3 regions of the Cupriavidus sp. FW305-F7 genome follow, and region 1 is predicted to be linked to each of the others. Evidence: predicted binding sites of a transcription regulator. Region 1 holds the regulator's gene; each other region holds the start of a gene.

Region 1 (3,272 bases):
GAACGCAAGGGCGCAAAAAAGCCGCGCTTCGTGGCGCGGCTTGCCTGTTCAATCCTGATTCAGCAGCCCGCTGCGGGGCTGCCGGGCACGGTCATTGCTGCATTTGCGCTGCGGCCATCTGGTACTTGACCGCTTCGCGGTCGTGGCCTTGCACGCGATCCTTGTAGCGGATCACCTGACGGTCCAGCTTGTCGACGAGTGCGTCGATCGCTGCATATAGGTCTTCGTGATGCGCCTCGACAAAGATGTCCTTGCCCTTGAGATGTAGATTAATTTCCGCGTACTGACGCCGGTCCTTTTCCTTGTGGTTGTCGACAGAGAGCAGCACGCTAACGCCAATGACCTGATCGAAATGCCTGACGATTCGCTCCAGCTTCGTTTCCACGTACTCACGCAGAGGGGGCGTGATGTCCAGGTGGTGTCCACTGATCTTGAAGTTCATAGCGCTTCTCCTTCTGAAAGAGCCTCACCAGGCAGGCGGTGGGCTCGGCTACAAAGACTTGCGGAGATTGACTGCGGGGATCTTCAGGGCTTCGCGATACTTGGCAACAGTGCGGCGCGCAACAACAAAGCCTTGCTCACCCAGCAGTTCGGCAATGCGACTGTCGGAAAGGGGATTCCTCGGGTCTTCGGCTCCTATCAGTTGCTTGATCAAGGCGCGGATGGCCGTTGATGAAGCCGCGCCACCGGTTTCGGTGGACACGTGGCTGCCGAAGAAGTACTTCAGTTCGAAAGTACCCATCGGCGTTGCCATGAATTTATTGGTCGTCACCCGGGAGATGGTTGACTCGTGTAAACCCAGTGTATCGGCAATCTCCCGCAAAACCAAGGGGCGCATGGCGATTTCGCCGTGACTGAAAAAGTTCTTTTGACGCTCGACAATGGCCTGCGAGACACGCAGGATTGTGTCGAACCTTTGCTGGATGTTCTTGATCAGCCAGCGCGCCTCTTGCAGCTTTTGCTGCAGTCCGGCCGTGCCGGACTCACCCTTCGCGCCACGCAGGATTTGGGCATACATATCGTTGATGCGCAGCCTCGGCATCACATCCGGATTGAGCTGCGCGATCCAGCCGCCGCCACCCTTGCGCACGAACACGTCCGGCACCACAAAGTCCGCTTCCGGGCGGCTGTACGCATGGCCGGGGTAGGGCGCCAGCGAGCGGATCAGTTCGTGTGCGGACTTCAGTGCCACTTCATCTACCTGCAGTGCCTTCTTCAGCCGCGTGTAGTCGCGTACTGCGAGCAACTCCAGGTGATTGCTAACGATGTTCAGCGCCAGTTCGCGTTGCGGGTGCGTCAGGCGTCGCAACTGCAGGGCCAGGCACTCGGCGGCGTTGCGCGCACCCACGCCGGGCGGGTCGAAACTCTGCAGCAGCGTGAGGATGGCGTGGACTTCGTCGATCTCGAACTCGAGTTCTTCCGGCAACTCCGTGCAGATCTCCTCAAGCGATGCGCTCAGGTAGCCATCGTCGTCGAGCGATTCGATCAGGAAGATGGCCAGGCCTTTGTCGCGCGCCGAGATCTTCAGCGGCGTGAGCTGCTCCATCAGGTACTCGCGCAGCGTGGGCTCGGCCTCGCGCAGCTGCATCGGCGTTTTTTCATCCTCGTCGCCCTGGGGGCGGCGGGCAAAGTCGTCCAGGCTCCAGTCGCCGCTGCCGTAGTCGTCGCCGTTGCCGCTGTCGCCATAGCTGTCGTCGTCACCCGCGCCGTCGGCGCGAGCCTCGCCATTGCCCTGGGGCTCAGCCGGGGCGGGCGCCGGTGCGCTCTGCAGGTTGACCGAGCCGTCGGCCGCCACGCGCAGCGGGCTTTCGATCCAGTCGTTCTCGCGCTCGAGCAGCGGGTTTTCCGTCAGCGCCTGTTCGACCTCTTGCTGCAGTTCCAGCGTGGAGAGCTGCAGCAGCCGGATCGACTGCTGCAGTTGCGGGGTCAGGGCCAGATGCTGGGAAAGACGGAGCTGTAGCGACGGTTTCATGCGAGCTATTCTATGCGCATCTTTCCGTTGTTGGAACGGAAATTGCTATCGCTTATGCGGTCCGATCGCCGCTGGCTGTGGGAGGGCCCACGCGCGCCCGCGAAGAGGCCTGCCGCTCGCGGGCAGGCCGTTAAGTCACATGCGGAAGTTCTCGCCCAGGTAGACGCGCCGCACTGCGTCATTGGCGATGATTTCCTCGGGCTGGCCCGCGGCCAGCACCGTGCCTTCGCTGATGATGTAGGCGTGGTCGCAGATGCCGAGCGTCTCGCGCACGTTGTGGTCGGTGATCAGCACGCCGATATTGCGTGCCTTGAGGAAACTGACGATGCGTTGGATCTCGCCCACGGCGATCGGGTCCACGCCGGCGAAGGGTTCGTCCAGCAGGATGAAGCGCGGCGACGACGCCAGCGCGCGCGCGATTTCGACACGGCGGCGCTCGCCGCCCGATAGCGACAGCGCCGGGTTGTTGCGCAGGTGCGCGATCTGCAGGTCGTCGAGCAGCGAATCCAGGCGGCGCTCGATCTCGGTCTTGGGCAGCGGCTTGCCGTTGCTCACCTGAAGCTCCAGCACCGCGCGGATGTTCTCTTCGACGTTGAGCTTGCGGAACACCGAGGCTTCCTGCGGCAGGTACGATAGCCCCATGCGCGCGCGCTCGTGGATCGGCAGGCCGCTGATGTGGTCGCCGTCGAGCACGATATCGCCTTCGTCCAGCGCCACCAGGCCCACGATCATGTAGAACGAGGTGGTCTTGCCCGCGCCGTTAGGCCCGAGCAGGCCGACCACCTCGCCGCTCTTCACGTCGAGCGAGACGTCCTTGACCACCGTGCGCGAGCCATAGCGCTTCTTCAGGTGGCGCACGACCAGCGTGCTGCCGCCGGGAAGGACGGTGGAGGCTTCGACGGAAGGCTTGTCGGCGATGGTTGCGGTATCGGTCATTGGCACGGTCTGGCGTTCAGGCGTTTCTGGCGCGGGCAGGCAAGCCGGCGCCAGGCGTCAGGGTTTGTTGGCAGGCGCGGGCGCCGTCTTCAGGTCCAGCGGCGAGCCGCCATTGCCCGTGGCGCCGGCCTTCTGGTCCTGGCGCGGCGACAACACCGCGCGCACGCGACCGGACGGATTGGCGGCCGCGGCGTCGCCGCTGCCGCCGCCGGCGGCCGTGTAGAACTCCTTGCGGCTGTCGTAGGTCAGCACCGCGCCGCGGATCTCATCGACCTGCTTGGCGCCCTGCAGGCGCGCCATGCGGGCATTGCCGATCAGCTTGGAGTACTCCTGCTTGCCGTCGTACTCGATGCGGTCGCCCCAG
Region 2 (3,272 bases), on a different contig from region 1:
TGACCGACTGGCAGACCGAAGAACTGCCGATCTCGGCGATGTATCCGCAGAACCGGCACCTGTCGGCCAAGGTGCGGGTGTTCGTCAACTGGGCAGCGGACCTGTTCTCGCGCCACCCGCACTTTGGTGCGGCACAGCAGCGGCTGGCGGTCGCGGCCTGATGGCGTGATAGGCTAGTGGCCGCAGTCTAGTGCGGTATGTAGGACAAAACCGGAAATCGGCCTGGCGCCGGCCAGCCTATACTGTTTTTTCCGAAATCACGACAAGAAGAGGAGTCCGATGAAACAAGTGCTTACCCCCCTGGCGGCCTGCATTGCAGCGACCATTGCACTGGCCGGCTGCGCCGGCTCCGGCAAGACCTCCTCGTCTGCAGCCAGCGCGTCCGGCGCCAGCACCAGCACCAGCGCCAGCGCCAGCGCTAGGGCGACGGCCACGCTCCAGCCCAAGAGCGGCACCAATACCGCCGGCACCGTGAACTTCCAGCAGCAGCCGGGCGGCGTGATGATGACCGCGGCGATCACCGGCCTGCCGCCCAGCTCGGTGCACGGCTTCCACGTCCATGAGAAGGGCGACTGCTCGGCGCCTGACGCGATGAGCGCGGGCGGCCACTTCAACCCGACCGGCAAGCCCCACGGCCAGATGACCATGCCCGACCACCACGCCGGCGACATGAACAACGTCACCGCGGACGCCAACGGCAACGTGCGCGTCAGCATGCTGCTGCCGGACCTGACCGTTGGCACGGGCGCCAACGGCGTGATCGGCCGCGCGGTGGTGGTACACAAGGACCCGGACGACTACAAGACGCAGCCGACCGGGAATGCGGGCGGGCGGATTGCTTGCGGCGTGGTGGCGGCTTCGTGATCGCGTCACAAACGGCCGGCGGGCTTTGACAAGCCCGCCGGTGTTCTCCCTCGGCAGCGACAATCACTCGCTGCCTCAATACCCCTTGAAATTCGCATTCACCCGCTGCCGCAGGTAATCCCCCGCGCTGATCGGCGGATACTTGCCGCCGGGCCCTTCGATCATCGCACTGCGGTTGGCCTGGCAGAAGAACGCCATGCTGTAGCGCGGACCCATGTATTCATCCGGCGCGGGATTGCGCACGCGGTGGAAGTTCGACGGCAGCCGGTCGTCGCTCCAGCGCATCAGCATGTCGCCGATATTGCAGGTGATGACTTCCTCGTCCGGCTCGATCGGGGTCCATGCCTGCGCCTCCATCTCCTTGCCGGGGCAGACCTGCAGGCCGCCCTGGCCGGGGCGCTGGAACAGCAGCGTCAGGCAATCGAAATCCGTATGCGCGCCGGCGCGCCAGAGGTCCAGCTTGTCGCGCAGTTCGGGCGGGATCGCGTAGTAGTGCAGCAGCCGTAGCGTGCTCTGGTAGTCCGGCGCCCGCGGATCGTGCGCCTGCGTGAAGAAGTCGCTGGCAAAGCCGAGCTTGCCGGCAAAGCACGACAGCACCTTCATGCCCACCTCCCAGCATTGCGCCTCGAAGGCAAGCATGGTGGCGCGGAAGCCTTCCAGTTCGTCATCGCCGGGCCACAGCCCGGCCATATGCGGGCGCGTGATCTGGTAGGACTCCTTCTGGTCCGGGGTGCCGGTCGAGGGGCGCACCTGCGCGCGGCTTTCCCAGCCGGCGTTGTTGGCCTTCTGCAGCGGGTATTGCGCCTTGACGGCGTCGGGCAGCGCGAAGAAGTGCTCGGTCATGGCGAAGGCTTCGCGCACCCTGGCCAGGTCGATGCCGTGGTTGGCGATCTGGAAGAAGCCGACGTCGACCGATGCCTTCCACAGTTCATCGGCGATTTGCGCCTTGCGCCGCGCGTAGTCGGACAGGTCGATGCGGCGGATCTCGCGCTGGCGGGTTTCCGAACCGAACGCGCCCATGCGCGATTCGCGGTGGAGTTCGGCCAGGGCGTAGGCGGTGTCTGGTTGGCTCATGGTGTTCCTTGTGCAATGCGGGTCAGGGATTGGCCCCTCGCCGGCACAGGCAGACCACCCATGGCAACGCACGCCGGGACAACGCGCTCCTGAGGTCGCCTGTGCCAGCCTGCGCGATGGCGAGGGGCACGGACTTCAAGAGCAATTCCCGGCCATCCGGCGTGCGTCTGCGACGCGCCGCGGGGATGGTGAACGCTTCTACTCTTGCCTGAGGTTATGCAGGTTCCGGGCCAGGGGTTTTGCACCGGGATCGCAGCATTGCGCCGGGGATTGCGCTGTGATGGCGCATGCCGGGCAACGGCTTGGTGCATGGCGCCGCGCAGCGCCCGGCACGGATCCTGCTGAAACCGCAACGGAGTAGAAGCGTTCAGCGGCACGCCGCCCGGAAATTGCTCCCGATGATGTGCACGGTCCCCGCGCATGCCCTGGCCGCATGCCGGCGCGGCGTGGTGCCGGCGTCTCGGGAGGCCACGCTCTCCTTCTGCACCCGCGCCAGCCGCCCGCGCACGCATCGTCCAGTGACATTCGTTCCGGAGAAAGACATGCGTCGCCGTTCCTTCCTGCGCGCCACTGGCGCCACCGCCCTGCTTGCCGCCGCCCCGTTCGCGGTGCCCCATGTCCGCGCGGCGGGCTCGCTGCAGAAGTTCAAGTTCAATCTCGGCTGGAAGGTGGAAGCCTCGGGCGCGGGGTTCCTGCTGGCGCACCAGCGCGGCTACTACAAGGACGCCGGGCTCGACGTCACCATCGATACTGGCAACGGCTCGGCTTCGGCCATCAGCCTGGTCGCGGGCGGCGCCTATGACTGCGCCTCGGCCGACCTGGCGGCGATGATCGAATTCAACACCACCAACCCGTCCGCCGCGCTCAAGGCGGTGGCCATCCAGTACGACCTGAATCCGAACGCGATCCTGGTGCGCAAGGGCAGCGGCATCGTCAGGCCCGCGGACCTGGCCGGCAAGTCCATCCTGGGCCAGCCGTTCAATGCCTCGCGCAAGCTGTTCCCTGTCTTCGCCAGGGCGCAGGGCTTCGACCCCGGCGGCGTGAAGTGGGAGAGCGTCACGCCCGATATCGGCGACACGCGCTTCGTCAAGGGCGACTTCGATGCCGCCGCCTATTTTTTCTTCACCGGCCTGCTGAACCTGAAGGCGCGCGGCATGGGGCCAGAGAAGATCACGGTGTTCCGCTTCTCGGACTATGGCATGAAGTCCTACGGCAACGGGCTGGTGGCCAACCGCAAGAGCATGACATCCGATCCGGAGGTGATGAAGGCCTTCGTCAAGGCCTCGACCCGCGGCTGGCTCGACGCCATTGCCGATCCCGCCGCGGGCGGTGCC
Region 3 (3,272 bases), on a different contig from region 1:
GGTCGGCGTGGTGTTCGTGGCGCTGGGCATCTTCTTCCAGGTGCTGCAGATCGTGGTGTCGATCCGCGACCGCAAGAAGCTGGCCGACGTGACCGGCGACCCGTGGGGCGGCCGCACCCTGGAGTGGGCCACCTCGTCGCCGCCGCCGTTCTACAACTTCGCGCACACCCCTGTGGTGCGTGACCTGGACGCGTTCGCCGACATGAAGGCCCGCGGCGAGACCCTGCCGACCGAAGGCTACGAGAAGATCCACATGCCCAAGAACACGGGCGCGGGCTTCATCATCGGCGCCTTCAGCCTGGTGTTCGGCTTTGCCCTGACCTGGCATATCTGGTGGATGGCCGCGGTTGGCCTGGTGGGCATGATCTGGGCGTTCATCCACCGCAGCAACGACGACCACATCGACTACTACGTGCCGGCCACCGAGGTCGAGCAGATCGAAACGCGCCAACTGCAGCGCATTGCTTCGCAAGCCTGAGAACCATGTCGACTCAAGTCCTAGACCGCATCCCCGCGCAGGCAGGCGCCTCGGCTCACGCCGACGCGCACGGCCATGACCATGCGCACCACGATACCAGTGCCAATACGGTGTATGGCTTCTGGATCTACCTGATGAGCGACTGCATCATCTTCGCCGGACTGTTCGCGGCTTTCGCCGTGCTGCGCGGCGAGCTGGCAGGCGGCCCGTCGGCGAAGGAGCTGTTCGAGCTCAACTACGTGCTGGTGGAGACCTTCATCCTGCTGTTCTCCTCGATCACGTACGGCATGGCGATGATCTCGCTGCAGAACCGCAGCCTGAGCCGCGTGCAGGTGTGGCTCGGCGTCACGTTCCTGCTGGGCCTGGCCTTCATGGCGATGGAAATCAACGAGTTCCATCACCTGATCGCCGAAGGTGCCGGCCCGGGCCGCAGCGCGTTCCTGTCGTCATTCTTCACCCTGGTCGGCACCCACGGCCTGCACGTTGCCAGCGGCATGCTGTGGATGATCGTGCTGATGTGGCAACTGTCGAAGAAGGGCATCACCCCGACCCTGACCAAGCGCCTGACCTGCCTGTCGCTGTTCTGGCACTTCCTGGACGTGGTCTGGATCGGCGTGTTTACCGTGGTCTACCTGATGGGACATCTGTGATGGCACAACACAACGCACCGGCGGCGCACGGCGCCCACGACTCGCACGATTCGCACGCGGGCCACGACACCCACGCCAGCTTCAAGTCGTACGCGATCGGCTTCATCCTGGCCGTGATCCTGACCGTGATCCCGTTCAAGCTTGTGATGGACGGCAGCATGGACAAGGGCACCATCCTCTGGATCATCCTCGGCATGGCCGTGGTCCAGATGCTGGTCCACCTGAAGTACTTCCTGCACCTGGACACGTCGTCTGAGCAGCGCAGCAACGTGATCGCGCTGCTGTTCACCGCGCTGATCCTGGTGATCGTGGTGGCGGGTTCGCTGTGGATCATGCACAACCTGAACGCCAACATGATGGTGATGTAAGGACCCAGCGTCCTGGCATCGAAAGCGGGGCCCCGGAAGGGGCCCTTTTTTTTGCCCATGCCAGCCTTGGGGCATGGTGCCCGGCCCTGGTGCGGGGCGCGCAGCGCCTGGCGCCTTTCGCATGCCGCCCGCACGGAATTGCACCGATGCACGGGAGTGGTGCGCGCGCCGCCCGCACTGCCCTGGTGCGGATACGCGATCGCCGGCAGCGGTAGCGCCTGCGCGCCGCGCCAGCAGGCCGTCTGCCGCCGGCGCAGTGGGTATCAGGCCGTTTGCCTCCATGGCACGCTAGTTGCAGAAGCATCACCCGGGGAGCGTAGTCCCTGACCAACACCATAAACGGGAGCTGCAAAATGCAACGACGTGACATGCTGAAGCTGTCGGCGATAGCCGCCGCGGCGATGATCGGTACCAGCCCGCTGGCGCTGGCGCAGTCCAAGGAGCCGATCAAGGTCGGCATCCTGCATTCGCTGTCCGGCACCATGGCCATTTCGGAGACGTCGCTGAAGGACGTGGCCCTGATGACCATTGATGAGATCAACAAGAGCGGCGGCGTGCTGGGACGCAAGCTGGAGCCGGTGGTGGTGGACCCGGCCTCGAACTGGCCGCTGTTCGCGGAAAAGGCGCGCCAGCTGATCACCAAGGACAAGGTCGCAGTGACCTTCGGCTGCTGGACCTCGGTGTCGCGCAAGTCGGTGCTCCCGGTCTATGAGGAACTGAACTCGCTGCTGTTCTACCCGGTGCAGTATGAAGGCGAAGAGATGTCGAAGAACGTCTTCTACACCGGTGCAGCGCCCAACCAGCAGGCGATCCCGGCGGTGGAATACCTGATGAGTAAGGAAGGCGGCGGCGCCAAGCGCTTCTACCTGCTGGGCACGGACTACGTCTACCCGCGCACCACCAACAAGATCCTGCGCGCCTTCCTGAAGAGCAAGGGCGTGGCCGACAAGGACATCGAAGAGGTCTACACCCCGTTCGGCCACAGCGACTACCAGACCATCGTCGCCAATATCAAGAAGTTCTCGCAGGGCGGCAAGACCGCGGTGATCTCCACTATCAACGGCGACTCCAACGTGCCGTTCTACAAGGAGCTGGGCAACGCCGGGCTGAAGGCCAAGGACGTGCCGGTGGTGGCGTTCTCGGTGGGTGAAGAGGAACTGCGCGGCATCGATACCAAGCCGCTGGTGGGCCACCTGGCCGCATGGAACTACTTCATGTCGGTCAAGAACCCCGAGAACGATGCCTTCCGCAAGCAGTGGGCGGCATGGGTCAAGGCCAACAATCTGCCCGGCGGCGACAAACGCGTGACCAACGATCCGATGGAAGCCACCTACGTCGGCATTCACATGTGGGCGCAGGCCGTGAAGAAGGCCGGCACCACCGACACCGACAAGGTGCGCGCCGCCATGTACGGCCAGACCTTCAAGGCACCGGACGGCTTCACCCTGACCATGGGCGAGAACCACCACCTGTACAAGCCGGTGATGATCGGCGAAGTGAAGGGTGATGGCCAGTTCTCGGTGGTGTGGAAGACGCCGAAGGCGGTGCGTGCGCAGCCGTGGAGCCCGTTCATCGCGGGTAATGAAGGCAAGCCGGACAAGGTGATGTAAGCGGACGCCAGTCCGGCCCCTGACGATGGCTTCCTTCTCCCGCAAGGCGGGGGAGGGGAGCGCATCGCCCCCTTTCGCACACCCAGAACAACAAGGCGCTGAAGCGCCGCCACTGCGCCAGCCACTATGCCCAAACTACTTCCGACAATGGCCATGCCATGGCTGC

What was found. Region 1 encodes sigma-54, which starts transcription at its own class of promoters, with help from an activator protein. Its sites were predicted from a motif close to TGGCANGNAANCTGCTTT; they were not measured.
Region 2: AC3WL8_RS05780 (isopenicillin N synthase family dioxygenase) is a predicted target of sigma-54. The motif match lies at 2,154-2,171, and genes of this name have one in related genera.
Region 3: urtA (urea ABC transporter substrate-binding protein) is a predicted target of sigma-54. The motif match lies at 1,778-1,795, and genes of this name have one in related genera.

Annotation. Positions count from the first base shown of each region.
Region 1 covers NZ_JBYSYC010000007.1:61,646-64,917, forward strand. The annotation lists gene hpf (ribosome hibernation-promoting factor, HPF/YfiA family) at 92-442, opposite strand; gene AC3WL8_RS08750 (RNA polymerase factor sigma-54) at 491-1,972, opposite strand; gene lptB (LPS export ABC transporter ATP-binding protein) at 2,108-2,908, opposite strand; gene lptA (lipopolysaccharide transport periplasmic protein LptA) at 2,966-3,272, opposite strand, start outside.
Region 2 covers NZ_JBYSYC010000004.1:201,789-205,060, forward strand. The annotation lists gene AC3WL8_RS05770 (LysR family transcriptional regulator) at 1-161, shown strand, start outside; gene AC3WL8_RS05775 (superoxide dismutase family protein) at 280-864, shown strand; gene AC3WL8_RS05780 (isopenicillin N synthase family dioxygenase) at 940-1,938, opposite strand; gene AC3WL8_RS05785 (ABC transporter substrate-binding protein) at 2,481-3,272, shown strand, end outside.
Region 3 covers NZ_JBYSYC010000012.1:70,798-74,069, forward strand. The annotation lists gene cyoB (cytochrome o ubiquinol oxidase subunit I) at 1-478, shown strand, start outside; gene cyoC (cytochrome o ubiquinol oxidase subunit III) at 484-1,128, shown strand; gene cyoD (cytochrome o ubiquinol oxidase subunit IV) at 1,128-1,496, shown strand; gene urtA (urea ABC transporter substrate-binding protein) at 1,850-3,106, shown strand; gene urtB (urea ABC transporter permease subunit UrtB) at 3,254-3,272, shown strand, end outside.